DNA from 3 places in the Streptomyces sp. NPDC006372 genome. Region 2 is predicted to be linked to each of the others. Evidence: predicted binding sites of a transcription regulator. Region 2 holds the regulator's gene; each other region holds the start of a gene.

Region 1 (9,992 bases), on a different contig from region 2:
CCGCCGTGGCCGCCGCCCTCGACGCGCTGGTGGCCGCCGGCGGCAAGCTCTCCCCGGCCGCCGTCGCGGCAGCGGCACAGACCGCGACGGGCAAGTCGCAGCGCAACCCCGAGCGGTTCGTCACCGTGCTGGAGCGGCTTCTGAACATCGACGGCTACCCCGTACTCCAACTGCTGGAGTCGGGCCGCACCGTCCACCTGGACAGGGAGTTGCTGCGGCAGCAGTTCACCGGAGGCACCACTTCATGAGCAGCATGCAGGCGGACACGCCCGACGGGCGGCCCGGCGTCAGCGCCGCACGCGCCCGAGACGTCGTCGACGCGCTGCGTCGCGGCACCGTGCCGCACCAAGGGCTCGGGCTGTTCGCCGTCGGGCTCGACCGCTTCGCCGAGGCCCTCGACGACGACCTGGCCACCGTCGCCCGCGGCGGCTCCGCCTTCCACGCACTGCGCGGGGAGTACGGGTCCGGCAAGACGTTCTTCGCCCGCTGGCTCGCCGAGCGGGCCAAACGCCGCGGCCTGGCCGTCAGCGAGGTGCAGATCTCCGAGACGGAGACACCCCTGCATCGCCTGGAGACCGTCTACCGGCGGCTCACCGAGCGCCTCACCACCGCCACCCACCCGCCGTCCGCGCTGCGCGCCGTCGTCGACTCGTGGTTCTACGCGCTGGAGGAGGAGGTCCTCGACGCCGGGGCGGCCGAGGAGAACGACGAGACCGGGCTCGGCCGCGCCGTGGACGAGCTGCTGGAGCGCAGACTCGCCGACGTCGCCCGTACGACCCCCGCCTTCTCCGCCGCGCTGCGCGGCTACCGCGACGCCGTGGCGGCCGGGGACGGGGCACGTGCCGAGGCTCTGATCGCGTGGCTCGGCGGGCAGAAGTCCGTCGCGGCCGCGGCCAAGCGCGCGGCCGGGGTGCGCGGCGACCTGGACCACTTCGGTGCCCTCGGCTTCCTCCAGGGACTGCTGACCGTGCTGCGGGACTGCGGTCACCCCGGACTTCTGCTCGTGCTCGACGAGGTGGAGACCCTGCAGCGCGTGCGCGGCGATGTACGGGAGAAGTCGCTCAACGCGCTGCGCCAGTTCCTCGACGAGATCGACGCGGGCCGGTTCCCCGGACTCTTCCTCGTCATCACCGGCACCCCCGCCTTCTACGACGGGCAGCAGGGCGTACAGCGTCTCGCACCGCTCGCGCAGCGGCTGGCGACCGACTTCACCACCGACCCGCGCTTCGACTCCCCACGCGCCGTACAGCTCCGGCTGACCGGCTTCGATCTCGCGTCCCTCGGCGAACTGGGCCGCAAGGTGCGGGAGGTGTACACGGTGACGGCCAGACATCCCGAGCGCGTCGCCTCGCGCGCGGACGACGCCTACCTCGGCGAGCTGGCACGGGCGGTGACCGGTTCGCTGGGCGGCAAGGCGGGCATCGCGCCCCGGCTCTATCTGCGCAAGCTGGTGGCCGATGTCCTCGACCGGCTCGACGCCTTCGACGAATTCGACCCACGGCGGCATTACACGCTCACGGTCAACAGCGCGGAACTCGACGAGGTGGAGCGCAACGCGGCCGCGCGTGCGGGCGACGTGGAGCTGGAGCTGCCGTGAGCGGCGACGCCCTGGACCTGCTCGACCCGATCCTCACCCATCACATCGTCAACTCCCTCGGCTGGCGCTCGCTGCGGCCGTTGCAGCAGGAGTCGATCGAACCGGTGCTCGCCGGGCAGGACGCCGTCCTGCTGGCACCGACCGCCGGCGGGAAGACCGAAGCCGCCGTGTTCCCCCTGCTCACCCGCGCGCAACGGCAAGGCTGGAAGGGCACCGGCATCCTGTACGTCACACCGCTGAAGGCCCTTCTCAACAACCTGCACCCGCGTATCGAGACCTACAGCGGATGGGTGGGGCGCACCGCCGAGCTGTGGCACGGCGACATCGCCTCCACCCGGCGCCGCCGCATCCTGGCGAACCGCCCCGACGTACTGCTCACCACGCCCGAATCACTGGAGGCGATGCTGGTGAGCACCCACGTGGACCACCGGGTCTTCTTCTCCGGGCTGCACAGCGTGGTCGTCGACGAGGTGCACGCGTTCGCCGGTGACGACCGTGGGTGGCACCTGCTCGCCGTGCTGGAACGCCTCCAGCACGTCCTCGGGCGGCCGGTACAGCGCATCGGCCTGTCGGCCACCGTGGGCAATCCGCGTGAGCTGCTGGACTGGTTGCAGGGGTCGGGCCTGGGACGGAGGCCGGGACGGGTCGTCGCTCCGGGAGTGACCCTGCCGGACACCGGCGTCCGGGTCGCGCCCTCGCCTCCGCCCCCGGGCGACGTGGAGCTGGACTACGTCGGCTCCGTCCCCAATGCCGCCACCGTCATCTCAGCTCTGCACAGAGGTGAGAAGCGCCTCGTCTTCTGCGAGAGCCGGCGCACCGTCGAGGAGTTGGGCGAGCAGCTCCGGCTGCGCGGCGTGACCACCTTCCTCTCGCACGCCTCCCTCTCCACCGACGAACGGCGCCGTGCGGAGGAGGCGTTCGCCGAGGCCCGGGACTGCGTCATCGTCTCCACCAGCACCCTCGAACTCGGCATCGACGTCGGCGACCTGGACCGGGTGATCCAGCTCGACGCCCCGGCGACGGTCGCCTCGTTCCTGCAACGCCTCGGCCGCACCGGACGCCGCCCCGGCACCCGGCGCAACTGCCTCTTCCTCGCCCTGGACGACGAGGGCTTCCTGGCCTCCGCCGCCCTGCTGCTGGCCTGGTCGCGCGGCTGGGTGGAGCCGGTGACACCGCCTCCCGAACCGCGCCACCTCGTGGCCCAGCAGCTGCTCGCCCTGTGCCTACAGGAGCACCGGATCGGGGAAAACCTGTGGCGGGAATGGTGGGGTGGCCTCGGTGTGTTCGGCACCGCCGCCGAACCCGTCGTACGGCACCTGGTGGAACAGGGCTATCTGGAGCGCGATTCGGGCACCCTGTTCATCGGGCCGGAGGCCGAACGCCGTTTCGGCCAGCGGCACTTCATGAACCTGACGGCCTCGTTCACCGCGCCGCCCGAGTTCACCGTGCTCAGCGGACGGACCGAGATCGGCCGCACCGACCCGGACCTGCTCACTGAGGAGACCGACGGCCCGCGCAAGCTGCTGCTGGCGGGCCGCAGCTGGCTGGTGACGTACATCGACTGGCGGCGCAGGCGCTGCTTCGTGGAACCGGTGGACGAGGGCGGACGCGCCAGATGGAGCGGCTTCGGGGCGCAGCGCGTCCGGTCCTTCACCCTGGCCCGTGCCGCACATGACGTGCTGCTCGGCGGGGACCCGCCCGTGTCCCTGACCCGCAGGGCGCAGGCGAGGCTCGCGGCGGCCCGGGAGAAGTACCTGGACGTGGTGCACCCGGCCGGCACGGTCATCACCCGCCGGGGCGACGGCGACGTGCGCTGGTGGACCTGGGCCGGACACCGGGCGAACGCGACCCTGGCCGCGTCACTTCCCTCGGTCGCCCTGCGTCACCGGCTCCTCGACGACCGCTTCATCCGGCTGCGCGACGACGTCACGCCGCAGTCGTGGCGGACGGCGGTGGCGGACGCCGCCACGGGCCTGACACTGCCGGACGTGGACCGGCACGCCGTGCGAGGCCTGAAGTTCGCGGAGGCACTGCCCGTGCGGCTCGCGGAGGCCACGCTCGCCGCGCGGCTGGGGGACGCTGAAGGAGCACGAGGGGTGTTGGCGGAGCCGGTCCGGTTCCACTTGCGTCCGGACGGCTGACGAGGCCGGAACGGCTGACGAGGCCGGGACGGCTGACGAGGCCGGGACGGCTGACGAGGCCGCCGTAGTGCCTGCCCGCGGATTCGCCTCCTGACGCCCGTCAGCCGTCGACCTGCGCGTTGCGCCGAACGGGCTTTGAACGGCGAGGGCCCGGCACCCCGTTTCCGGGGTGCCGGGCCCTCGCTCAGGCTCTGGCGACCTTGGTCGTCAGTGGGCGTGGCCGTGGCCGTGGCCCGCGGCGGCCGGCTCCTCCTCTTCCTTCTTCTCGACGACCAGGGTCTCGGTCGTGAGGAGGAGGGAGGCGATGGAGGCGGCGTTCTCCAGGGCGGAGCGGGTGACCTTGACCGGGTCGATGACGCCGGCCTTGACCAGGTCGCCGTACTCGCCGGTGGCCGCGTTGAAGCCCTGGCCCTTGTCGAGCTCGGCGACCTTGGAGGTGATGACGTAGCCCTCCAGGCCGGCGTTCTCGGCGATCCAGCGCAGCGGCTCGACGGCGGCGCGGCGGACGACCGCGACACCCGTGGCCTCGTCGCCGGTCTTGCCGAGGTTGCCCTCGAGGACCTTCACGGCGTGGACGAGCGCGGAGCCACCACCGGAGACGATGCCCTCCTCGACCGCAGCGCGGGTCGCGGAGATGGCGTCCTCCAGACGGTGCTTGCGCTCCTTGAGCTCGACCTCGGTGGCGGCACCCACACGGATGACGCACACGCCGCCGGCCAGCTTCGCGAGGCGCTCCTGGAGCTTCTCGCGGTCCCAGTCGGAGTCGGTGGACTCGATCTCGGCCTTGATCTGGGCGACGCGGCCCTGCACGTCGTCCTTGTTGCCGGCGCCGTCGACGACCGTGGTGTCGTCCTTGGTGACGGTGACGCGGCGGGCGGAGCCGAGGACGTCCAGACCGACCTGGTCGAGCTTGAGGCCGACCTCCTCGGAGACGACCGTGGCGCCGGTGAGGACGGCGAGGTCCTGCAGCATCGCCTTGCGGCGGTCGCCGAAGCCGGGGGCCTTCACCGCGACGGCGTTGAAGGTGCCGCGGATCTTGTTCACGACGAGGGTGGACAGGGCCTCGCCCTCGACGTCCTCGGCGATGATCAGCAGCGGCTTGGAGGCGTTGGCCTGGATGACCTTCTCCAGCAGCGGCAGCAGGTCCGCGATGGCGGAGATCTTGCCCTGCGTGATGAGGATGTACGGGTCGTCCAGGACGGCTTCCATGCGCTCCTGGTCCGTCACGAAGTACGGCGACAGGTAGCCCTTGTCGAAGGCCATGCCCTCGGTGAAGTCCAGCTCCAGACCGAAGGTGTTGGACTCCTCGACGGTGATGACACCGTCCTTGCCGACCTTGTCCATCGCCTCGGCGATGAGCTCGCCGACCTGCTGGTCCTGGGCGGACAGCGCGGCGACGGCGGCGATGTCGGACTTCTCGTCGATCGGGCGGGCCGACGCGAGCAGGTCCTCGGAGACGGCGGCGACGGCGGCGTCGATGCCCTTCTTCAGGGCGGCCGGGGAGGCACCGGCGGCGACGTTCTTCAGGCCCTCGCGCACGAGCGCCTGGGCGAGCACGGTCGCGGTGGTCGTACCGTCACCCGCGATGTCGTTGGTCTTGGTCGCCACCTCCTTGACCAGCTGGGCACCGAGGTTCTCGTACGGGTCCTCGACCTCGACCTCACGGGCGATGGTCACACCGTCGTTGGTGATGGTGGGGGCGCCGAACTTCTTGTCGATGACGACGTTGCGGCCCTTGGGGCCGATCGTCACCTTGACCGTGTCGGCAAGCTTGTTGACGCCGCGCTCGAGGGCGCGACGGGCGTCCTCGTCGAACTTCAGGATCTTCGCCATGGGAGCGTGAGCCCTCTTCCGGAATCTGGGATATACGGCACTGCGCCCCGGGCGCCCGGCTTCTTATCGATCGCGGGGGCCAGGGGCGCAGCTCAAAGCAATGTGCTTGGGGTGAATTACTTCTCGACGATCGCGAGCACGTCGCGGGCCGAGAGGACGAGGTACTCCTCGCCGTTGTACTTCACCTCGGTGCCGCCGTACTTGCTGTAGAGCACGACGTCGCCGACGGAGACGTCGAGCGGAAGACGGTTGCCGTCCTCGAAGCGGCCCGGGCCCACGGCCAGGACGACGCCCTCCTGGGGCTTCTCCTTGGCGGTGTCCGGGATGACCAGGCCAGAGGCGGTGGTCTGCTCGGCGTCGAGCGGCTGGACCACGATGCGGTCCTCGAGCGGCTTGATGGCAACCTTGGAGCTGGTGGTCGTCACGATCCGACCTCCCCCTTCGGAGATCTCACGGGGTTAACTGTCTGAGGTGGCGACCAGGTGGATCCGTCGTCGCGGGTGCCGGACCTGCCCGTCGCTGTGTTGGCACTCTCCAGTGGGGAGTGCCAGAGCCGAGACTATGACCGTGATTAGCACTCGGTCAAGCGGACTGCTAATTGCGAACGGCGCGTCGGCCAGGCGATCCTCCTGGAGGCGGTCCTCCGGCCACCCCGCCCGCGGCCTCACAGGTAGTCCTCCAGCCGCCCCACCGCGTACCCGTCGGCCGTGACCCTGTCCAGGAAGCGGCGGATCATGTCCGGCATGCTGCCCTTCCACTGCCCGCGCCCCCGGAAGTGGGTGAGGACGATGTCGCCCGGGCGCAGTTTCCCGTCCCCCTCGCGGTACTCCCAGTGGTCGACGAACACCTCCTCGGCCCACAGGGGCACGTACTGGATGCCGCAGGACTTGGCCGCGCGCAGGGTCGCCCTGTCGTAGTTGCCGTAGGGCGGGCGGAAGAGGGTGGGGCGGGTGCCGTAGCGCAGTTCGAGGTACCGCTGCATGCTGCAGATCTCGCGCCGCTGCCCGCGGTACGTCAGGCCCGGCAGGTAGCGGTGGCGGACGGTGTGGTTGTTCAGGGCCACCCCCCGGTCCTGCATCTTCTTGAAGTAGCGGTAGTCGTCCTTGACCAGCAGGCCGCTGAGGAAGGCGCTGTACGGGATCTTCAGGTCGTTCATCATGCTCAGGAACGCCGGGTCCTTGTCCACGCCGTCGTCGATGGTGAGGAAGACGACCTTGTCCCGGGTGGGGATCGTGGTGAAGACGGGCGGGAGGTTCAGCCTCCGGTGGCCTGTCACCTCGAAGCCCTTGCGGGTTTTGATCCTCGGCTTCTTCGCGGGGGCCGGCGGGGCGCTCAGCGGGACCTTCTTGAGGCCCCAGCGTCGTGCGGCGGCGACCCGGACGGCGTACGCGGCGCGCAGCCTGGAGGCGTAGGAGTCGAGCGCCTGGGCAGCGGGGGCGTCGAGGGGCTGCTGGCCGCCGGCCGGAGTGATCCGCTCGTCCGCGTCCTGCGTGCAGCCCGAGGCGATGGCGGCGAGGGCGAGCACGATGAGACCGATCCGCACACCGCCCGATGCCCGCCTTTTGTCATTTTGTACGACTGCTCGCATGGTGCCGGATCCTCGCAGCCGGCCGGCTCGGAGCGGCCCCGACACCGCGACCGGCGGCCCACCATCCACCGACTGGCCCACACACCGCCCGCACGACGCCGTGGCCGACAATGATCCGGTGAACGACCTCGCCCTCCTCCTCACCCCCGAAGGCCGTGCCCTCCTCGAGGAGGTGCGGGACACCGACCCGGCCCGGGAACTGGCCGTCGCGACCCGGTTGCGGCGGGAGCACCCCGCCGAGCTGGTGTCGGCGGCGCTGGGCCAGGCGCGGTTGCGGCAGCGTGCGGTGGTGAAGTTCGGGGCCGAGGACGCGGCGCGGATGTTCTTCACGCCGAACGGGGTGGAGCAGTCGACCCGGGCGAGCGTGGCGGCCTACCGGGCGCGGCGGTTCGCGGAGCTGGGCGTGACCTCGGTCGCCGACCTGTGCTGCGGCATCGGGGGCGACGCGATCGCGCTGGCCCGGGCCGGGATCCGGGTGCTGGCCGTGGACCGGGACCCGCTGACGGCCGCGGCGGCGCGGGCGAACGCCGACGCGCTGGGGCTGGCCGGCCTGATCGAGGTGCGGGAGGCCGATGTCACGGAGGTGGACACGGCCGGGTACGACGCCGTGTTCGTCGACCCCGCCAGGCGCGGCGGACGCGGCCGGATCTTCGACCCGGAGGCCTACTCGCCGCCCCTGTCCTGGGCGGTGTCCGCCGCCCGCCGCGCTCCCCGTGCCGCCGCGCTGAAGATCGCCCCCGGCGTCCCGCACGAGGCGGTACCCGAGGACGCCGGGGCCGAGTGGATCTCCGACGGCGGTGACGTGAAGGAGGCGGTGCTGTGGTTCGGCACCGAGCCCGGGGCGGTCCGGGCCACCCTGCTGCCGGGCCCGCGCACCCTGCTCTCCGGGGGCCTGCCCGACCCGGACGTCCGCCCGCCCGGCCGTTACCTCTACGAGCCCGACGGCGCCGTCATTCGCGCTCACCTGGTCGCCGAGGTCGCCGACGAGGTCGACGGCGGCCTCCTGGACGCGACCATCGCCTACGTCGCCTCCGACACCCTGCGCCCGACCCCGTACGCCACCGCCTACGAGATCACCGACCACCTCCCCTTCAACGTCAAGAAGCTGAAGGCCCTGCTGCGTGAGCGTCAGGTCGGCAACCTCACCGTGAAGAAGCGAGGCTCGGCGGTGGAGCCGGAGGAACTCCGCAGGAAGGTCAAGCCGCAGGGCCCGCACGCGGCCACGGTGTTCCTGACCCGGGTCGCGGGAGCCCCGGCCATGCTCGTCGGGCACCCAGTCCGGGTGTAGCCGTCAGGCCTGTTCCGCCGCCCTGCGCAGCAGCAGCTCCCGCTCCCGTTCGTTCCGGGTGAGGGACGCCGCCCGTTCGAACTCCGCGCGGGCCTCCGCCGGTCGGCCGAGGCGGGCCAGGAGGTCGGCCCGGACACTGGGGAGCAGGTGGTAGTCGCGGAGGGCGGGTTCGCAGGCGAGGGCGTCGACGAGGGCCAGGGCGGGGCCCGGACCCTCGGACATCGACACGGCCACCGCGCGGTTGAGTTCCACGACCGGGGACGGCGCGCGGACGGCCAGGAGGCCGTACAGGGTGGCGATGCGGGACCAGTCGGTCTCCTCGTAGGTGTACGCGTGCGCGTGACAGGCGGCGATGGCGGCCTGGAGGAGGTACGGGCCCGGGGCGCCGCAGGAGGTGGCCTCGGCCCTGCCCAGCGCGGCGATGCCGCGGGCGATGAGCATGCGGTTCCAGCGGGCGCGGTTCTGGTCCTTCAGGAGGACGGGTTCGCCGGAGGGGCCGGTGCGGGCGGCCGTGCGGGACGCCTGGAGCTCCAGGAGCGCGGTCAGTCCGTGCACCTCGGGTTCCTTCGGCATGAGGCCCGAGAGCACGCGGGCCAGGCGCAGGGCGTCCTCGCACAGGGAGGGGCGCAGCCAGTCGTCGCCGGCCGTGGCGGCGTACCCCTCGTTGAAGATCAGGTAGATGACGTCCAGGACCGAGCCGAGGCGGGCTTCGCGGTCGGGGCCGTAGGGCACCTCGAAGGCGATGTTCCTGGTCGCCAGGGTGCGTTTGGCGCGGACGATGCGCTGGGCGACCGTCGGCTCGGGGACCAGGAAGGCACGGGCGATCTCGGCCGTGGTCAGGCCGCCGAGCAGGCGCAGGGTGAGGGCGGTACGGGCCTCGGTGGACAGCACCGGGTGGCAGGCGGTGAAGACCAGGCGGAGCAGGTCGTCGTCGATGTCGTCGGGGTCGGCGGGCTCCTCCGGCGGGGCCGCGTCCGGCAGGGCCCGGCCGATCTCCGCGAGCTTGCGGGCGTAGTTCTCGCGGCGGCGGACCAGGTCGACGGCGCGGTGGCGGGCGGTGGCCATGAGCCAGGCGCCCGGGTTGTCGGGCACCCCGTCCCGCGGCCACTGCTCCAGCGCGGCGACCAGCGCGTCCTGCGCGAGTTCCTCGGCGATCCCGACGTCCCGGACGATGCGGGTGACGCCGGCGATGATGCGGGGCGACTGGAGTCGGAAGACCGTCTCGATGGCCGGGCCGGCGTCGCTCGGGCCGGCGGTGGGCTGCGGTGTCACAGCCCACCATCAGACACCCTCGGCCGCCCCCGGCCAAGCAGCTCCGGTCAGTCCTCGGCGATCTGCCGGACCTCCGCGGTGATCGTCCAGTAGTCCTCGTGCAGGGACAGGAACCGCTTGGTCCACTCGATCGCCTCGGCCTTGTCCTTGCACTGGCTGATCGAGTAGCCGCCGATGACCTCCTTGGACTCGGTGAACGGCCCGTCGGTGACGGACAGCTGCCCGCCCTCCCAGGTCACCCGGGTGCCGTCCGCGGTCGGGGTGAGCCCGGCC
Region 2 (9,992 bases):
GCGGGAGATGTCGGCGCCGAGCAGGCCCTGGCGGGGACCGCCGCCGAAGCCGCCGCGCGGCGTGACGTAGGCGTGCGAGGTGCCGAGTTCGCCCTGCACCTCCCACAGCAGGTCGACGAGGTCGTCGTGGGTGGCGCACCGGTCCACGACCGGGCGGTAGCGGTCGAGGACGCCGGCCCAGTCGACGCCGCTCATGTCGGGCCGCCAGAAGTGGTCGCGCATGATGCGGCCGTTCTCGTCGAACATCTGCCGCCACTCGGCGGCCGGGTCGATGAACTGGCGTACGCGGCTGAGGTCGACGGTGATGTTGCTGTCGCTGTCGTCGTCGTTCGACGCGCGGCGATCGCTGGGCACGACCTTCAGCCGCCCGTCGGTCCACAGCAGGACCCGCTTGCCGTCGCCGCTCACCTCGAAGTGGTCGGCGTCGACGGCGAGATGCTCGACGCGCTGCTGGGCGAGGTCGTACCGCTCCAGCTCGGACTTCGGGTCGGGATCGTCCGGGGTGGCCCGGGACGCGCCGAGCACACCGGCGACCGGGTGGCGCAGCCACAGGACGCCGTCCTTGGCGGCGCGCAGGTTGGAGTAGCGGGCGGCCTCCACCGGGAACGGCACGATGCGGTCGGCGAGCCCCTCCAGGTCGATGCGGGTGGTGGGGGTGCCCTCGCTGTCCGGGGTCTCCTCCCGGTCGGGCGTCTCGAAGGACCGGCCGTGCCGTTGCGGCCCGAACGGGGAGGGCGTGGTGGCCGCGAGGGTGATGAGGTGCGGCCGGGCACCCTCCACGAAGGCCAGGTCGAAGACGTGCTCGTCGTAGACCGGGTCGAAGGAGCGGGTCGACAGGAACGCGAGGTGCTTGCCGTCCACCGTGAACGCCGGCGCGTAGTCCTGGAAGCGCAGCGGGGTCGCCTCGGTGACCGACAGGTCGGTGGTGTTGGCGAGCTTCAGCTGGCACAGGGGCCGCGGGCCGGGGTGGGACCAGGCGAGCCAGGACGAGTCCGGCGAGAAGACGAGTCCGGACACGTCACCGTCCTCGCTGCGGTCCACCTCCCGTACCTCGCCGGTCTCCCGCTCGACGAGCAGCAGACGGCCGTCGTGGGAGGCCACGGCGACGCGGCTGCCGTCGGGCGCCATGGCGAGGTCCAGCACCCGGCCGAGCTGCCCGGCGGCGAGCCGGCGGGGCGTCGCCCCCGGGGCGAGGCCCGTGGCGGGCGCGAACTCCAGGGCGTCGTCGCCCTCGGCGTCCGTCACCCACACCACCCACTCCTCCCCGTCGGCGCGGAACGCCCTCGGCAGCCGGGCCCGTACCCCGGGTGTCGCGGCGAGTGCTCGGGCCGGGCCGGAGCGGTGCGTGACCCAGTGGACGGAGCCGCGCACGGAGACGGCACTGCCGCGCGCGGTGTGGTCGGGGGACGCCGACCCGAACCACCGGGAAGCGTTCACCGGGAACGGCTGGAGGTCGACGCGCTGCCCGCCGAGCCGTACGTCGAGCCGGCGCGGCTCGGCACCGTCCAGGTCGTCGAGCACCCACAGCTCACCGGCGCTCGCGTAGACGACACGGGTGCCGTCGGTGGCGGCGTGCCGGGCGTAGAAACCGTCGAGCGGCGTGTGCCGCCGCAGGTCGGAGCCGTCGGCGAGGGAGGAGTACAGCGCGCCGGTGCCCTCGTGGTCCGAGAGGAACGCGATCTTCTCCCCCACCCACAGCGGGTACTCGATGTTCCCGTCGAGCTCCTCGTGGAGCCGGACGAACTCCCCGTCGTCTTCGCGGTCGATCCACAGCTTGCCGGCGGTGCCACCGCGGTACCGCTTCCACCAGGCGGCCTCGCGGCCCATCGGCGCGGACAGCAGCACGGTGTGCGGCCCGAAGGCGATGTCCCCCACGGGCCCGTACGGCAGGGTGGTGGCCGGGCCGCCGTCGAGCGGGACGGCACGCGCCCAGGTGCGGCGCAGGCTCGCCTGGCCCTCGGTGCTGATCACCAGGACCTCGCCGTCCGGGGTCCAGCCGCACACCCGGGTCTTCGCACTGCCCCAGTACGTCAGCCGCTTGGCGGGGCCGCCGTCGACCGGGGCGATGTGCACCTCGGGGGCGCCGTCACGGGTGGAGGTCCAGGCGACGGTGGTGCCGTCGGGCGAGATGCGGGGCTGGGTCACCGGCACGTTGTCGGCGCTGACCCGCCAGGCCCGGCCGCCGTCGAGTGGCGCGAGCCACACGTCGTCCTCGGCGGTGAAGGCGACCAGGTCGCCGTGCACGTGGGGGAACCGGAGGTATGCAGGCGATGTCACCTGATCACCCTATGCAAGGACGGCGTCGCGCGGACAGGGTTCGGATCACTTGCCCTCGACAGGGCGGCAGTCCGGATACCGGTCGCACCAGATGGTCTGGGTGACGGTCACCGTGACGGTGGGGCCGGGCTGCCCGTTCGAGGGCCCTCCGGCCCCTGAGCCGACGGGCGGCGGGCTGGTGCTGTTGCAGTCGCCGAGCCCGTCGACCTGGAACCACACCTTGCCGTCCACCTTGGCGGTGATGTTCCCGCGGACACAGGCACCGTCCACCGCGTGGGTCACCTTGCCGTCGACGGTGATGTCCTTGCCGTCCTTCGTCTCGCCCTCGCAGTCGACGGTGGCGACGGTCTTCTCACGCGCGGAGGGCGATGACTTCGCGCTCTTGCCGTCGTTGCCGTAGGAGGCGGTGCAGCTGAGCCAACGCACGTCCGCCTTCTGGCGGTTGAGTTCCTCGGTGACGGTCTGGTCGGTGGTGTAGGCGACGGACGCGGAGCTGATGCCGCCGGGTTCGCAGGCGACCGCCCCGCCCACGGCGACGGCCGCGAACGTCGCCGCCACCGCCATCCGCCGGCCGCGCGTGCCCCTCCGGATCCTCCTCGAAGCCCCCATGGAGGCAGCCTGCCACCGACGGGTGCGGGGCGGTAGGGCGCAAAGGCGTCAGGTGCGCAGCAGCAGCCACTCCTGGAGCTCCACCAAGTTGCCCTCGGGGTCCTTGAGATGGGCCACGCGCATGCGGTCCGTCATCGGTGCGGGGCCGTGGAGGATCCTGGCGCCGCGCAGGGTGATCTCCTCGCAGTAGGCGTTCAGGGCGTCCACGCGCAGGACCACCAGGGAGCGGTGGCCGGCCGCCGCCTCGCCCAGTTCGTCGAGGACGCCGGCCATCATGGACCGGTCCTGCAAGGCGATGCCCGCGGAGCCCGCCGCGGGGCTGAACTTCTCGTACGGGCCGTCCGCCGCGCCCGACTGCGGCTTGAGGCCGAGCACCTCCTCGTAGAAGCGGTAGCAGGCGGCGAAGTCGTCGACGAGCAGTCGTACCTGGGCGAGTTCCACGGTGCCTCCGAGGGTGGTCAGGACCAGCGGCCGGTGCGAGCCAGGAGCACGGCCGCGGCCGCCGTCCCGGCTGTCGAGGTGCGCAGCACACTGCGCCCGAGACGATACGCCTTCGCCCCGGCCCCCTCGAACAGCGCCAACTCCTCCGGCGCCACGCCCCCTTCGGGCCCCACGACCAGCACGATCTCGCCGGTGGACGGCAGTTCGGCCGTCGCGAGCGGCTCGTCCCCGCTCTCGTGGAGCACGGCGGCGAAGTCGGCTCGGGCCAGCAGCGCGGCGACCTGCTTGGTCGTCGCCGCCTCCGCGACCTCGGGAAAGCGCACCCTGCGGGACTGCTTGCCGGCCTCCCGCGCCGTCGCCCGCCACTTGCCCAGCGCCTTCAGCCCCCGGTCGCCCTTCCACTGCGTGATGCAGCGCGCCGCCGCCCACGGCACGATCGTGTCCACGCCGACCTCGGTCATGGTCTCCACGGCCAGTTCCCCGCGGTCGCCCTTGGGCAGGGCCTGGACGACGGTGACCCGGGGCTCCTCCGGCGGCTCCTCGGTCACCGAGTCCAGCCGGACGACCAGCCGGTCCTTGCCCTCGGTGTCGAGCACCACGCAGTCCGCCCAGCGCCCGGCCCCGTCCGTGAGGACGACGTCCTCGCCGGGGCGCAGCCGCTTCACGGAGACGGCGTGCCGCCCCTCCGGACCGTCGAGGACGTAGCGGCCGCCGCCGCCCGCGTCGAAGTGCTCGACCACGAAGACCGGAGCCGTCATCGAACTCCCCCGCCCGCCAACCCCGCCATGGACGAGGCGAGTTCACCGGCCAGGACTTCCACCAGCTGCCCGGCGGGCAGCTCCCGCGCCATCCGGTGTCCCTGCCCGGCCCACAGCGCCATGCCCTGCGCGTCGCCCGCCTTGGCGGCGGCCTTGCGCAGCGGCGAGGTGAGGTGGTGGATCTCGGGGTAGGCGGCGGGCGCGTACGGTCCGTGCTCCCGCAGGAACCGGTTGACGAGGCCGCGCGCCGGGCGCCCGGAGAACGCCCGCGTCAACTCCGTACGGACGAACAGGGGGTTGGTCAGGGCCTGCTTGTGCAGGGCGTTCGCGCCCGACTCGGGCGTCGCGAGGAACGCGGTGCCGAGCTGGGCCGCGCTCGCGCCCGCCGCGAGCACGGCGGCGATCTGGCCGCCGCGCATGATGCCGCCGGCGGCGACGATCGGGATGCTCACGGCCTCCCGGACCTGGGCGACCAGCGACAGCAGGCCGATGCCGGACCCGTCCGTCTCCGGGACGTCGCGGTGCGTGCCCTGGTGACCGCCGGCCTCGACGCCCTGCGCGATGACCGCGTCCGCGCCCGACCGCTCGACGGCCCGGGCCTCGTCGGGGGTGGTGGCGGCGGCCAGGACGAAGGTGCCGACGCGGTGCAGGGCGTCGACGACCTCCCGGCTCGGCGCGCCGAAGTGGAACGACACCACGGGCACGGGGTTGTCGCGCAGCACCGCCAGCTTGGTCTCGTAGCCGTCGTCACGTCCGCTCTCGGGATCGCCGAGTTCGGCCTCGTACCAAGAGGCCTCGCCGGCCAGCTGGTGGGCGTAGACGTCGACGGCGGCGGGGTCGGCGTACTCCGGCTGCGGCATGAAGAGGTTCACGCCGAAGGGCCTGCTCGTGAGGGACCGGAGCTGCTTGATCTCCTCGTACATTCCGTCGGCGGTCTTGTACCCGGCGGCGAGGAATCCCAGCCCGCCCGCCTCGCACACGGCGGCGGCGAGCCGGGGCAGGGAGACTCCGCCGGCCATGGGGGCCTGCACGATCGGGTGGGGGAAGAGATCGGTCAGCGCGGAGGACATGACCGCATGTTGTCACGTCCTCCGAACCAGCCCGAAACCGGCCTGCCGTGTGGCATAGACCAGAGGAAAAGGCCTCACACAGCCCGTCCCCCGACTCGGCTCACCGCCCGTTGAACGCGTCCTTCAGCCGCGAGAACAGCCCTTGCTGCCCAGGCTGGAACTGCCCCGTGGGGCGTTCCTCGCCGCGGAGCTTGGCGAGCTCGCGAAGCAGGCGTTCCTGCTCGGGGTCGAGCTTGGTCGGGGTCTGGACCTCGACGTGGACGATGAGGTCGCCGCGTCCGCCGCCCCGCAGGTGCGTGACGCCCCGGCCGTGCAGCGGGATCGACTGGCCGGACTGGGTGCCCGGGCGGATGTCGACCTCCTCCAGGCCGTCCAGCGTCTCCAGCGGCACCTTCGTGCCGAGGCACGCCGCCGTCATGGGGATCGTCACCGTGCAGTGCAGGTCGTCGCCGCGCCGCTGGAACGTGGAGTGCGGGAGTTCGTGGATCTCGACGTACAGGTCACCCGCCGGACCGCCGCCCGGCCCGACCTCGCCCTCACCGGCGAGCTGGATCCGCGTGCCGTTGTCGACACCGGCCGGGATCTTGACGGTGAGCGTCCGGCGGGAGCGGACCCGGCCGTCACCCGCGCACTCCGGGCACGGAGTGGGGACCACGGTGCCGAAGCCCTGGCACTGGGGGCAGGGGCGGGACGTCATGACCTGGCCGAGGAAGGACCGGGTGACCTGGGACACCTCACCGCGGCCGCGGCACATGTCACACGTCTGGGCCGAGGTGCCCGGCGCCGCGCCCTCACCGCTGCAGGTGTTGCAGACGACCGCCGTGTCGACCTGGATGTCCTTGGTCGTGCCGAAGGCCGCCTCGTCGAGTTCCACCTCGATGCGGATCATCGCGTCCTGGCCGCGGCGGGTGCGCGAGCGCGGACCGCGCTGCGACGCCGTGCCGAAGAACGCGTCCATGATGTCCGAGAAGTTCCCGAAGCCGCCGGCTCCGAAGCCGCCCGCGCCACCGCCGCCGGCCTGGGAGAGCGGGTCGCCGCCGAGGTCGTAGACCTGCTTCTTCTGCGGGTCCGACAACACCTCGTAAGCGGCGTTGATCTCCTTGAACCGCTCCTGGGTCTTCGGATCGGGGTTGACGTCCGGGTGCAGCTCGCGTGCGAGCCGCCGGAAGGCCTTCTTGATCTCTTCCTGCGACGCGTCGCGGCGCACGCCGAGTACGGCGTAGTAGTCCGTGGCCACTACGACTCCGCCAGGATCTGTCCGACGTACCGTGCCACTGCGCGTACCGCTCCCATCGTTCCCGGGTAGTCCATGCGGGTCGGTCCGACCACGCCGAGCTTGGCGACTGCCTCGCCGCCCGAACCGTAGCCGACCGACACGACGGACGTGGAGTTGAGTCCTTCATGGGCGTTCTCATGACCGATACGTACGGTCACGCCCGGATCCTTCGCCTCGCCGAGCAGCTTGAGGAGCACGACCTGCTCCTCCAGCGCCTCCAGCACCGGCCGGATCGTGAGGGGAAAGTCATGCCCGAAGCGAGTGAGATTGGCGGTGCCGCCGATCATCAGCCGCTCCTCGTTCTCTTCGACGAGCGTCTCCAGAAGCGTGGAGAGCACCATCGAGACCGTACCCCGGTCCTCGTGCTCGAACGCCTCCGGGAGATCCTCCACCAAACTCGGCACATCCGCGAAACGGCGGTTCGCCACCCGGCTGTTGAGCCGCGCGCGCAGGTCCGCGAGCGAGGCCTCGCCGAAGGGCGCCGCGCAGTCGACCACGCGCTGCTCGACCCGCCCGGTGTCCGTGATCAGCACGAGCATCAGCCGCGCGGGCGCGAGGGAGAGCAACTCCACGTGCCGCACGGTCGACCGGGTCAGCGACGGGTACTGCACGACCGCGACCTGCCGAGTGAGCTGGGCGAGCAGCCGTACCGTCCGCGCCACGACGTCGTCGAGGTCGACGGCGCCCTCGAGGAAGTTCTGGATCGCGCGCCGCTCGGGCGCGGTCATCGGCTTGACCCCGGCCAGCTTGTCCACGAACAGCCGGTAGCCCTTGTCCGTGGGGATGCGCCCGGCGCTGGTGTGCGGCTGGGCGATGTACCCCTCGTCCTCGAGGGCCGCCATGTCGTTGCGCACGGTGGCCGGGGAGACGCCGAGGCTGTGCCGCTCGGTGAGGGCCTTGGAGCCCACCGGCTCCTCGGTGCCGACGTAGTCCTGGACGATGGCGCGCAGCACCTGAAGCCTGCGTTCACTGAGCATCGCGCACACCTCCAGAAGTCGTCCGCCCGTGGTCCTGCCTGTCGAGCCTGGCACTCTGCGCGTGCGAGTGCCAGCATTCCCCGGCCCAGTGTACGGCGGTGGGGTACACCCCCGGCAAGGCTGGTCGCGCGCTGTCGTGCCCGCGGCGGGTGCCACCGCTAGCGTCGCCGTATGACGGTGACTTGGGAAGACCTCGGATGGGAGCGCGTGGCCGCCGGTGTGGGGCGGTGCCGGCTCCCGGTGTGGGACTGCACGATCGGGCTGGTCGCCGGTGAGGGGGCGGTCCTCATGATCGACGCGGGGTCGAGCCTCGCCGAGGGCGCGAAACTGGGCGCGCAGGCGCGGGCGCTCACCGGTCAGCGTGTGACACATCTCGCGCTGACCCACCCGCACTTCGACCATGTCTTCGGCGCCGCGGCGCTGCCGGACACCGAGGTGTTCGGCGCGGTGGGCGTGGACGCGCTGCTGACACGGGCGCGGGACCGCGAGGAACTGCGTGAGGACGGGGTGCGCCAGGGCCTGGCGGCGCCCGCGGCGCAGGAGGCGGCAGAGCGGCTGGCCCCGCCCGGCCATCTGGTCTCCGGGGAGTGGACGCTCGACCTGGGCGGCGGCCGGCAGGTACTGCTGGCGAACGTCGGCCCGGGGCACACCGCGCACGATCTGGCGGTGCTGGTGCCGGGCGATCCGGAGGTGGTGTTCTGCGGCGACCTGGTCGAGGAGTCGGGCGAGCCTCAGGCGGGTCCGGACGCGGTGCCGTCGCGCTGGCCTGCCGCTCTCGACCGGCTGCTCGCCCTCGGCGGCGAGGACGCGCTGTACGTGCCCGGTCACGGAGCGGTGGTGGACGCGGCGTTCGTCCGGGCCCAGCGGGACGCGCTGGCCGCGCGTTTCGGCGTGTCGCGGTGATCGCGGTACGCCTTCTCCTATCGTCATCCGAATGCGCCAGTACTCCGCCGATCTGACCCCGCCGTGGAAGAAGCCGAAGCCGGTGCCCGAGGTTCCGGCGGAGCCGGGCCTGGTGGTCGAGGAGCCGGGGACCGGGTTCTGCGGCGCGGTGATCCGCTGCGAGGCCGGCACGGTGACGCTGGAGGACCGCTTCGGCAAGCACCGCGTGTTCCCGATGGAGCCGCGCGGGTTCCTGCTGGAGGGCAGGGCGGTGACGCTGGTCCGGCCGTCGCCGGGCGGTCCCGCGCGCCCGGCCCGCACGGCCTCCGGATCGGTCGCCGTCCCCGGCGCCCGCGCACGTGTGGCCCGCGCCGGCCGCATCTACGTCGAGGGGCGGCACGACGCAGAGCTGGTCGAGAAGGTGTGGGGCGACGACCTGCGCATCGAGGGCGTGGTCGTGGAGTACCTGGAGGGTGTCGACGACCTGCCCTCGATCGTCGAGTCCTTCGCCCCCGGCCCGGACGCCCGCCTCGGCGTCCTGGTCGACCACCTGGTCCCGGGCAGCAAGGAGTGGCGCATCGCCGAGTCGGTCACGAGCGACCATGCCCTGGTGGTGGGCCACCCGTACATCGACATCTGGGAGGCGGTGAAGCCGTCGGCCCTGGGGATCACGGAGTGGCCGCGGGTGCCGCGGGGCCAGGACTGGAAGACGGGCGTCTGCCGGGCCCTGGGCTGGCCGGAGAACACGGGCGCGGCCTGGCAGCGGATCCTGTCGGCCGTCCACTCGTACAAGGACCTGGAGCCGGAACTGCTGGGCAGGGTCGAAGAACTGATCGACTTCGTAACGGCCTGACTCAAACTGCGGGCAATCGTGCCGCCAAGGGCGGCACGGGTGGGCGCAGCGGCACCTCGCCGCGCCGAGCTGCGCACCCACACGCCCCGGGCACCAACCCCGAGCACCTCAGTCCACGAGGTCCCGGACAACCCCATCCGCCAGCAACCGCCCGCGCAAGGTCAACACCGCACGCCCCTGCTCATACGGCCCTTCCTGAAGCAACCCCTCCGCCAACGCCCTGCGCGAAGCAGCCACCCCCTCCTCCCGCAGCAGCGACAACGGCACCCCCTCCCGAAGCCGCAACTCCAGCAGAATCCGCTCGACCCGCCGATCCTCCTCCGACAGCACCTCACGCCCGGCCCCCGGCGACCGCCCCGCCGCCAGCGCCCCCGCGTACGCCCCGGGATGCTTCACGTTCCACCACCGCACCCCACCCACGTGGCTGTGCGCCCCGGGCCCGGCCCCCCACCAGTCGGCGCCGCGCCAGTACAGCTCGTTGTGCAGGCACCGCCCCGCCTCCGAGGTCGCCCAGTTCGACACCTCGTACCACTCGAAGCCGGCCGCGGAGAGCATCTCCTCGGCGATCAGGTACCGGTCGGCGTGCACGTCGTCGTCGGTCATCGGCACCTCGCCCCGGCGGATCCGGCGCGCCAGCTGCGTGCCCTCCTCCACGATCAGGGCGTACGCGCTGACATGATCGGGCCCGGCCCCGAGCGCCGCCTCCAGCGAGGCCCGCCAGTCGTCGTCGCTCTCCCCCGGCGTGCCGTAGATCAGGTCCAGGTTCACGTGCTCGAAGCCCGCCGCCCGCGCCTCCGCCACGCAAGCCTCGGGCCGCCCCGGCGTGTGCGTGCGGTCGAGCACCTTCAG
Region 3 (9,992 bases), on a different contig from region 2:
AACGCCGGTAGAGGACGGCGGGCGGGGACTGCGGAATGCCCGCCCCGCTCATGTCGAGGTTGCGCACCACCACCGGAAGGATGCGCCGCCTCCGTATCGCGTGATGCACCGCCGTGTACAGAACCACCAGCGTGAAGTGGGCACTGAGCACGGCCAGCGCGGCCACCAGCACCGCGTCCGGCGCGTCCATGCGCTCGGCCAGGGCCAGCAGCATCACCGTCCGCACGGCGAACCGCAGCGTGCGGGTCAGCTGCAGCGCGGCCAGCCGTCGTACGAAGGCGGGAGCACGGGTGTGCAGCACCTCGTCCGCGGCGTAACTCACGGCCGACGCCACGGCGAAGCCCCACAGCGAGGGCAGCAGCGCGAAGACGGGCAGTGCGGCGAAACCGGCGGCGAACAGGAACACGAGAAGAAGGTCGGTCTTCCCGCGCACACGCAGGACACCGCACAGCCAACGGAGCGTCATAAGACAGGATTCCTCTGGGGAAAAGGTGCGTTTTCCGGAGTGGCGTGCGGTGGGGCGTACGCCGCTGTATGCGCGATACGCCAGTTCGACAGCGATGACGGTCGAATGGTTGTACACCGGCCGTTGTCTCTTACTTCACCGTGACTTCATCTTCGGATCGAGACGGCCTGAGCTTCGGGATCCGGGCTTCGAGCCCTCTTTTCGAGGAATGGGCGGAGGGCCTCAACCCGCCCTCCCACCCTGCGTGTTGACTTGACGCGTTCGGCTTGCCACGGACAGTCACGAGCCTCTAACGTTCCTGGACAAGCAACAGCCCCCGCCAGGTGCTACCAACACCTGCGGGGGCTTAACCAACGAGATCGAAAGACGTCGATCCCTTGGCTGAAGCCAACTTTAGTGCTGCCTTCCCGTCCACGCACCCCATGGCGGGCCCGGGTTACGGCAAACGCAGCGCCCCTGACCAACCCCCCGGCACAAACCACGACTTCGCCCACCTCCCACCCCGCGAAGCCGCCATCGCCGCCTACCTGGACCGACTCCCCGACGGCGCGGACATCTCCGTGAAGACGCTGGCCAAGCAACTCCCCTACGGACAGTGCGCCCTGGGCACGGCCCTCAACCGCATCCAGCAGGCAGGCCACCTGCGCCGCGGCCGGGAATGCGTCACGGCCGACGACGGCAGCTCCCGCTGGATCACCCGATCGTGGTTCTCCCGCACCGCACGTGACGATGCCTGGTGGGCGGCCTTCATACGAGGCGACGTACCGACGCAGCAGCGCCCCACCCGCTCCCGGGCACACATCCTCCTGGCCGCTCTCGGCCGCGCCGCCCCCGTCCTGTCCCTCTCTCAGGCCGATTGCGCGACGCTCGCCCCGCTGGTGACGGAGTGGTTCGAGCGAGGCGCCTCGGAGGGCGACGTACTGCGTGCGCTCACGGCCGGCCTGCCGACGCCCGTCCACCACCCCGCCGCGCTGGTCCGCAACCGCCTGACCAGCAAACTCCCGCCCCCACCCGCCCCACGTCCGCCGCTACGGGTCTTGGAGTGCGCGAACTGCGGCGCCCCGGGCCGCCCGGAAACCCTGCCAGGGGGGCGTTGCAGCGCCTGTCGGGGCGAACGCGCCCCCGCGCAACCCCCTGCACCTCTGTCCGCCCCCACGGTCCACGCCCACGCGGCCAGGATCCGCGCCGCGATGTCCCAACGACGACAAGAGAAGGCATACGCATGACGGCTCCTACGGTGCGACGTCACTCCTCCAGGGCACGATGGAAGGGAGGAGGCACCACCATGACCCCTGGTACCGCTGACCGCCCGCTGATGCCCATCGAGGACTTCGAGGATCTTGCCGACGCGGCCCCTGACCACGTGCGGCTCGAATACGTCGACGGACGCGTCCGCACGAAGGACCCGCTCAGCGTCGAGGACTTCGAAGAGCTGGAACGCCGCGCCCCGGAGACCGTGCGGCTCGAGTACATCAACGGAAAACTAGAGGTCAAGGCGATGCCGGACGGCAACCACAGCGAGATTCACATGTGGCTGCTTGAGCAGTGCCTGCACCATCGGCCCGACCTGCGGCTCCACCACGAGCGAGGCGTCCGGACCGAGGCCTACCGCAAGGGCCGTGCCCGGGCCGACGGGGCTCTCGTACGACGGGGGTACTTCAAAGGGCACGGTGAGTGGTCCGCTGCCAACGGCGTCCTCATGGTCGTCGAGATCACCTCCCACGACCGTGACACCAACCAGCGGGACCGCATCGACAAGCCCGTCGGATACGCGGCAGTGGACATCCCCGTCTACCTGCTCATCGACCGCGACCACAACACGGTCGTCGTGTACAGCGAGCCCGAGGACGGCCGGTACCAGCAGAAAACGTCCCACGCCTGGGGCACCCCGGTCGAGCTGCCCGAGCCTCTCGGCTTCACTCTGGACACCGAAGAACTCAAGGACTACGCCGACTGAGGACAATGGGCACCATGAACCACGCCCAGCTCACCGCCCTAGGCCGCGCCCTCCGTCTCCTCGGTGAGCACGGCGAAGCCCTCACCTCCGACACCCCGGACGCCAAGCTGCACGAGGTCAAGGGGGATCTGAAGCGGGCCCTGGAGCTGCTGGACGAGAGCGTCGCGGGCGCCGCGCCCAGCACACGGTGCCCCGAGCATCCGAACGGCCCGGTCGACGAGAACGCCCCCGACCTGTGCCTGCTGTGCGAGACCCGGCGCAGGGCCGCCCGCCGGAACGAGTTCAACGGGCCCGCCCCGCAGCAGCCGCAGCCAGCCCCCGTCCAGTCCCGCTACGGCGTGAGCGGCGACCGCCCCCAGCCCCAGCAGCGCTGGCTGCCGGAGCTGTGGAACGGCCAGACCTGGCAACTGTGCGGCACCCCGCGCCGGGACCGCCGCGAGGCCGAGATGTTCATCAACGCCCAGCGCCGCGCACCCCGGGCCGCGATGGCGTACCGGCTGGTGCACGAGTTCACCGACTACGAGGTGCTGCGGGTGTGGGGGACGCCGGTGCGGGTCGACATCGAGCCCATGGGCAACCTTTAGGTCATCCCAGCAGCAACGGCAGCGGGCGGAAGTCGTACCCCTCCCAGAGCCGCCGTGACGCCTCCTCCGGGTACGCCCGCACCTCCGGCTCCGCGTCCAGCACCTGCACCAGCCGCCGCTCCTCGTCGTACGCCGGCCAGCCCGGGTCCCCCGACCTCGCGAACCCCGTCCAGGACGCGCGGAAGCGGGACGACAGCGCCCGCACCGCGTCGGACGGCTCGACGCCCGCGAACAGCAGCGCCCCCAGATCCGCCCCGTACGTACCGAAGAGCAGGGGTATGTCCAGACCGTGGCAGGCGCCCAGCGCGCCGCCGTTCCCGGGGGCCGGCCAGGTCAGTTCGTAGACGTGGGCCTGTCCGCCGCCCGCCCGCTGTGCCTCGGCCAGGTGCAGCGACGGCATGTTGAACAGCCAGTCCGTCTGCACGCGTTCGTAGAGCTCGCTCGGGGAGGCCTCGGGGAAGGCGGCCCGGTACGCCTGTCCACCGTCGGGGGCGAAGAGGCGGAGGGCTGCGGTCGCCTGTTCCTCCGTGATCTGGCCCAGCCGGCCCGCCATGGCGATGAAGAGCCGGTACTCGTCGCGGTTGTGGCCCACGAGCAGCTCGACGTCCTTCGCCGAACCGGCCGCCAGCGCCTGCCACGGCGCGGTCGGCAGCACCTCGCCGTCGACCACCGGAGAGAACGACGTGACCGTCGGCGCCGCCTGGCCCCAGCGGTCGATGTACTGGGGCATCTTCGGGCCCAACGCCTCGCCCGCCGCGGTCAGTTGCCGCGGAGCGATGGTCGAGAGGTCGGCGACCGTGGGCCGCAGCCCCACCTCGGCGGCGAGGGACGTGCCGATGTCTCGGGCCAGCGCGTCCGAGAAGAACGTCCCCGGCACGCTCTGCGCGATCGCCCGCCGGAACAGACCCGCCACGCGCGGCATGGCGAGCAGTGAGGCGACCGAACCGGCACCCGCGGACTCGCCGAAGACCGTGACCTGCCCGGGGTCACCGCCGAACGCCTCGATGTTGTCGCGCACCCACTCCAGTGCCGCGACCTGGTCGAGCAGTCCGCGGTTGGCGGGCGCGCCGTCGATGAACGCGAACCCCTCCATGCCCACGCGGTAGTTGAGGGACACGACCACGACATCGCCGTCGGCCGCGATGTGCCGGGCGTCGTAGCCGGGGCTGCCGGAGTGGCCGAGTTTGTAGGCGCCGCCGTAGATCCACACCATCACTGGGCGCCGGGCGGCCGGGTCCGGCTCGGGGGTCCAGACGTTGACCGTGAGCCAGTCGTCGCCCTCGGGGACGTCGAGCAGGCCCGGGCCGCCCAGGCTGCCGAGGTCCTGCGGGGGCGGCGGGCCGAAGGCGTGGGCGTCCCGTATGCCGTCCCAGGCATGGGCGGGGCGCGGGGCCATGAAGCGGGCCTCGCCCACCGGCGGTGCGGCGAACGGGATGCCACGGAAGACGGCGAGCCCCTCCTCCCTTCGGCCCCGGACCGCACCGGCGGTCGTCCGGACCACGGGCGCGGGCGCTTCGGGGGAACCGCCGGTCGGCGGGCGGGACTCGGTCGTCGGCATCTGGATCTCCTCACGTCATGCCGGTGAACAGGCGCTCAGTCAGTGTCCTTGACTGACGCAAGGAGATCCAGGTGTCACCGATTCCGGTGTCAGCTGAGGGACTTCAGCGCCGCCGCGTCGTACGGCGTCAGGTCACCGAAGCGGCCGTCGAGCACCTTCTGGGCCCACAGCGGGTCCTGGAGCAGGGCGCGGCCGACGGCGACCATGTCGAACTCGTCGCGCTCGAAGCGGTCGAGGAGGTTGTCGAGGTCGCCGACCTCGGCGCCCTGGCCCTGGAAGGACTTGAGGAAGTCGCCGCCGTTGAGGCCGACCGAGCCGACGGTGATGGTGGGCTTGCCGGTGAGCTTCTTGGTCCATCCGGCCAGGTTGAGGTCGGAGTCGTCGAACTCGGGGACCCAGTAGCGCCGGGTGGAGGCGTGGAAGGCGTCGACACCGGCGGCGGCCAGCGGGGTCAGGATGGCCTCCAGCTCCTCCGGGGTCTCGGCGAGACGGGCGTCGTAGGCCTCCTGCTTCCACTGGGAGTAGCGGAAGATGACGGGGAAGTCGGGCGAGACGGTCTCGCGGACGGCCGCGACGATCTCCGCCGAGAACTTGGTGCGGGCGACCGGGTCGCCGCCGTAGGCGTCGGTGCGGCGGTTGGTGCCCTCCCAGAGGAACTGGTCGAGCAGGTAGCCGTGGGCGCCGTGGATCTCCACGCCGTCGAAGCCGATGCGCTCGGCGGCGGCCGCGGCCTCGGCGAACGCGCCGATCACGGCGTCGAGGTCGGCTTGGGTCATGGCCTTGCCGGTGGGCTCCGTGGCGCCGATGCGCAGACCGGAGGGGCCGACGGCGGGGGCGTCGGCGACGGGCGGCTCGCCCTGGTTGCGGACCATGCCGATGTGCCACAGCTGGGGCACGATCGTGCCGCCCGCGGAGTGCACCGCCTCGGCGACCTTCGCCCAGCCCGCGAGCTGCTCCTCGCCGTGGAACCGGGGTACGCGGTCGCTCTGGCCGGCCGAGTCGTGGCCGACGTAGGTGCCCTCGGTGACGATCAGGCCGACCCCGGCGGAGGCGCGGCGCGCGTAGTACGACAGCACGTCCTCGCCGGGGATGCCGCCCGGGGAGAACATGCGCGTCATCGGCGCCATCACGATCCGGTTCGGGACGGTCAGGCCGCCCAGCGACACGGGCCGGGACAGGATTTCGGCGGCGCGGGAAGCGGCGGAGGCGGTGGCGGGGACGGTCACGTGGGGAACTCCTCAGAAGGTACCGGGCAGTATGTGCATACGCATAGGACGCACATTCCAACAGCCCGGCCCCGCCCACGGCATCCCGCCCCCGCTGTGATCCCGCACACGCCCGAGGGCGGCACTCCCTGTCGGAACAGGGAGTGCCGCCCTCGATGAGACCGTTGATCAACCCGGGGAATCCCCAGGGGGTCGATCAGAAGTCCATGTCACCGCCCGGCATGCCGCCGCCGGCCGGGGCAGCGGCCTTCTCCGGCTTGTCGGCGATGACGGCCTCGGTGGTGAGGAACAGCGCGGCGATGGAGGCGGCGTTCTGCAGGGCAGAGCGCGTCACCTTCGCCGGGTCGATGATGCCCTCGGCGATCATGTCGACGTACTCACCGGTCGCGGCGTTCAGGCCGTGGCCGACGGTGAGGTTGCGGACCTTCTCCACGACGACGCCGCCCTCGAGACCACCGTTGACGGCGATCTGCTTCAGCGGGGCCTCCAGCGCGAGCTTCACGGCGTTGGCGCCGGTCGCCTCGTCACCGTCGAGCTCCAGCTTCTCGAAGACCTGGGAGGCCTGCAGCAGGGCCACGCCACCACCGGCGACGATGCCCTCCTCGACGGCCGCCTTGGCGTTGCGCACGGCGTCCTCGATGCGGTGCTTGCGCTCCTTGAGCTCCACCTCGGTGGCGGCACCGGCCTTGATGACCGCGACACCGCCGGCGAGCTTCGCCAGGCGCTCCTGCAGCTTCTCGCGGTCGTAGTCCGAGTCGCTGTTCTCGATCTCGGCGCGGATCTGGTTGACCCGGCCGGCGACCTGGTCGGCGGAGCCGGCACCATCGACGATGGTGGTCTCGTCCTTGGTGATGACGACCTTGCGGGCCTTGCCCAGCAGGTCGAGCGTGGCGTTCTCCAGCTTGAGGCCGACCTCCTCGGAGATCACCTCGCCGCCGGTGAGGATGCCGATGTCCTGGAGCATCGCCTTGCGGCGGTCGCCGAAGCCCGGGGCCTTGACGGCGACGGACTTGAAGGTGCCACGGATCTTGTTGACGACCAGGGTCGACAGGGCCTCGCCCTCGACGTCCTCGGCGATGATCAGCAGCGGCTTGCCCGACTGCATGACCTTCTCCAGGAGCGGGAGCAGGTCCTTGACGTTCGAGATCTTGGAGTTCGCGATCAGGATGTACGGGTCGTCGAGGACGGCCTCCATACGCTCCATGTCGGTCGCGAAGTACGCCGAGATGTAGCCCTTGTCGAAGCGCATACCCTCGGTGAGCTCCAGCTCCAGACCGAAGGTCTGGGACTCCTCGACGGTGATGACGCCTTCCTTGCCGACCTTGTCCATGGCCTCGGCGATGAGCTCGCCGATCTGGGTGTCGGCGGCGGAGATGGAGGCCGTGGAGGCGATCTGCTCCTTGGTCTCGACGTCCTTCGCCTGCTCCAGCAGGGCGGCGGAGACGGCCTCGACGGCACGCTCGATACCGCGCTTCAGGGCCATCGGGTTGGCGCCGGCGGCTACGTTGCGCAGGCCTTCCTTGACCAGGGCCTGGGCGAGGACGGTCGCGGTGGTCGTACCGTCACCGGCGACGTCGTCCGTCTTCTTGGCGACTTCCTTGACCAGCTCGGCGCCGATCTTCTCGTACGGGTCCTCGAGCTCGATCTCCTTGGCGATGGAGACACCATCGTTGGTGATCGTGGGGGCGCCCCACTTCTTCTCGAGGACGACGTTGCGGCCCTTGGGGCCGAGCGTCACCTTGACGGCGTCCGCGAGCTGGTTCATGCCGCGCTCGAGGCCGCGCCGCGCCTCCTCGTCGAACGCGATGATCTTGGCCATGTGAAGTGGTCCCTCCAGGACTGGGGGTGATTACTTCGGACCGCGCCCGCGCCCGCGACGGACGGCTCGCTTGCCTGGTGGTTCCTTCCCCACCCGGCCTGCGGGCCTCACCGACCCGGTCCTTACGTTGTCACTCTCACCTTCAGAGTGCTAACGCAATGATTAGCACTCGGGCATGGCGAGTGCAAGCGCCTCCCGGGGTTCGGCCGGGGCGCTCAGCCACCCGCGAACACCGTCCGGCCGGCCCCCCGGGCAGGCCGAAGGGCCCGCACCCTCGGGGTGCGGGCCCTTCAGAGAAGACCGGTCGCTTGCGGTTGGTCGTGGAACGCGCGTTCAGGCAGCTACGCGAACCATGTCGGCCTGCGGACCCTTCTGGCCCTGCGAGATCTCGAACTCGACCCGCTGGCCCTCTTCCAGGGTGCGGTAGCCGTCCATCTGGATGGCGCTGTAGTGGACGAAAACATCCGCACCACCGTCGACCGCGATGAAGCCGTACCCCTTCTCCGCGTTGAACCACTTGACGGTGCCCTGAGCCATGCCTAACTCCCCTATTACTGGCCCTTGCACAGATCCGCACTTCGCGGACCCGGGTCAGACCTCACCCCCCACGGTTGGGGGCGTGCGCCGGAACGCGTCGACCGCGGCTGAATGTATCTGTCCAACTGCCGTCTGCAACAGGTCAATCGGACGAGAATTCTGGACGCGCAGCATCCGGAATGTGGGGAGAATTCGTGTGACTTCAGGGCAAGTCGGGCCACACAAAGGGAACAAAAGCCGCGAAAGACACTCACACTTTGGCTACATCTTGTCGGGCGCGCGGCAGGAATTCAGGGCTCGCGATCACGAGATCGGGACCGTGTTCCCCAACTGTACCGCGCTCAATCACGCAGAATTGCCCCCTCCGCTTCTCTCACGGAGGGGGCAATTCGATGAACTCTCGGTAACCGGCGTTACTCCGGGTAACAATCAAGCCGGTCGGCCGGTTCAGCCACCGGCGACGGCCGGGATGATCGACACGCCGGCACCGTCCGGCGTCGCCGTCTCAAGCCCCTGCTCGAACCGCACGTCGTCGTCGTTCACGTACACGTTGACGAACCGGCGCAGCTTGCCCTGGTCGTCCAGGACACGGGCGGCGATCCCGGTGTGGTTCTTCTCCAGATCGGCGATGACCTCCCCGAGGGTCGCGCCGTCGGCGGACACCTCGGCCTGACCGCCGGTGTAGGTACGCAGGATGGTGGGGATGCGAACGGTGACGCTCATGACTTCAAAACCTCCGGTTGGGTATCGCCCTCAGGGGCGCGAGGAACTGCGCGACCAGCCCCCACCGGCCCGCAGCGAACAACGATCAGGCGAGGCCGGCATCCCGGAACGAGTCCAGGTTGGGCCGAATGGTCGCAGTCAGACCAGTGCCCGCCACCGCGTCCAGCGTCTTCAGCCCGTCCCCGGTGTTCAGCACAACGATCGACTTCGACGGGTCGAGCACCCCGTTCTCGAGCAGCTTCTTCGCCACCCCCACGGTCACCCCCCCGGCCGTCTCCGCGAAGATCCCCTCGGTCCGCGCGAGGATCTTGATCGCGTCCACGACCTGCTCGTCGTTGACGTCCTCCACCGCCCCGCCCGTACGGCGCGCGATGTCCAGCACGTACGGCCCGTCCGCCGGGTTCCCGATCGCCAGCGACTTGGCGATGGTGTCCGGCTTCTGCGGCCGTACGACGTCGTGCCCGGCCTTGTACGCCGTCGACACCGGCGAGCACCCCTCGGCCTGGGCACCGAAGATCTTGTACGGCTTGTCCTCGACCAGCCCGAGCTTGATCAGCTCCTGCAGGCCCTTGTCGATCTTCGTGAGCTGCGAGCCCGAGGCGATCGGCACGACCAGCTGGTCCGGGAGCTGCCAGCCGAGCTGCTCGCAGATCTCGTACGCGAGAGTCTTTGACCCCTCCGCGTAGTACGGGCGCAGGTTGACGTTGACGAAGCCCCAGCCCTCGCCGGCCGGGTCGCCGATCAGCTCGGAGCAGAAGCGGTTCACGTCGTCGTAGTTGCCCTCGATGCCGACGAGCTCGCCGCCGTAGACCGCGGCCATGACGACCTTGCCCTGCTCCAGGTCGTGCGGGATGAACACGCAGGAGCGGAAACCGGCACGGGCCGCCGCCGCGCCCACCGCACCGGCGAGGTTGCCGGTGGAGGAGCAGGACAGCGTGGTGAAGCCGAAGGCGCGGGCGGCCTCCAGGGCCTGGGCGACGACGCGGTCCTTGAAGGAGTGCGTCGGGTTGCCGGAGTCGTCCTTGACGAAGAGCTTGCCGGCGTCGACACCCAGCTCGCGCGCCAGGTTGTCGGCCTTGACGAGCTTGGTCCAGCCCGGGTTGATGTTCGGCTTGTCCGCCA

What was found. The regulator HrcA, encoded in region 2, represses chaperone genes, less so after heat shock. The targets are predictions, from matches to a motif close to TTNGCACTCNGNNNNNCNGAGTGCNAA.
Region 1: a site for HrcA is predicted at 6,143-6,169, ahead of groES (co-chaperone GroES). Genes of this name have one in related genera too.
Region 3: a site for HrcA is predicted at 7,773-7,799, ahead of groL (chaperonin GroEL). Genes of this name have one in related genera too.

Annotation. Positions count from the first base shown of each region.
Region 1 is NZ_JBEXQJ010000002.1:212,414-222,405, forward strand. Features, by position in the region: gene pglZ (BREX-2 system phosphatase PglZ) at 1-248, shown strand, start outside; gene brxD (BREX system ATP-binding protein BrxD) at 245-1,597, shown strand; gene ABZ016_RS05370 (DEAD/DEAH box helicase) at 1,594-3,738, shown strand; gene groL (chaperonin GroEL) at 3,946-5,571, opposite strand; gene groES (co-chaperone GroES) at 5,688-5,996, opposite strand; gene ABZ016_RS05385 (polysaccharide deacetylase family protein) at 6,236-7,114, opposite strand; gene ABZ016_RS05390 (methyltransferase domain-containing protein) at 7,278-8,447, shown strand; gene ABZ016_RS05395 (sigma-70 family RNA polymerase sigma factor) at 8,451-9,719, opposite strand; gene ABZ016_RS05400 (YciI family protein) at 9,767-9,992, opposite strand, start outside.
Region 2 is NZ_JBEXQJ010000001.1:535,340-545,331, forward strand. Features, by position in the region: gene ABZ016_RS02425 (S41 family peptidase) at 1-2,277, opposite strand, end outside; gene ABZ016_RS02430 (hypothetical protein) at 2,323-2,886, opposite strand; gene ABZ016_RS02435 (VOC family protein) at 2,935-3,327, opposite strand; gene ABZ016_RS02440 (16S rRNA (uracil(1498)-N(3))-methyltransferase) at 3,345-4,085, opposite strand; gene ABZ016_RS02445 (nitronate monooxygenase) at 4,082-5,155, opposite strand; gene dnaJ (molecular chaperone DnaJ) at 5,256-6,392, opposite strand; gene hrcA (heat-inducible transcriptional repressor HrcA) at 6,392-7,408, opposite strand; gene ABZ016_RS02460 (MBL fold metallo-hydrolase) at 7,580-8,311, shown strand; gene ABZ016_RS02465 (DUF3097 domain-containing protein) at 8,343-9,143, shown strand; gene hemW (radical SAM family heme chaperone HemW) at 9,252-9,992, opposite strand, start outside.
Region 3 is NZ_JBEXQJ010000041.1:34,528-44,519, forward strand. Features, by position in the region: gene ABZ016_RS37250 (hypothetical protein) at 1-466, opposite strand, end outside; gene ABZ016_RS37255 (hypothetical protein) at 889-1,692, shown strand; gene ABZ016_RS37260 (Uma2 family endonuclease) at 1,752-2,423, shown strand; gene ABZ016_RS37265 (hypothetical protein) at 2,438-3,007, shown strand; gene ABZ016_RS37270 (carboxylesterase family protein) at 3,009-4,565, opposite strand; gene ABZ016_RS37275 (NADH:flavin oxidoreductase) at 4,655-5,791, opposite strand; gene groL (chaperonin GroEL) at 5,988-7,610, opposite strand; gene ABZ016_RS37285 (cold-shock protein) at 7,944-8,147, opposite strand; gene ABZ016_RS37290 (ubiquitin-like small modifier protein 1) at 8,595-8,870, opposite strand; gene thrC (threonine synthase) at 8,956-9,992, opposite strand, start outside.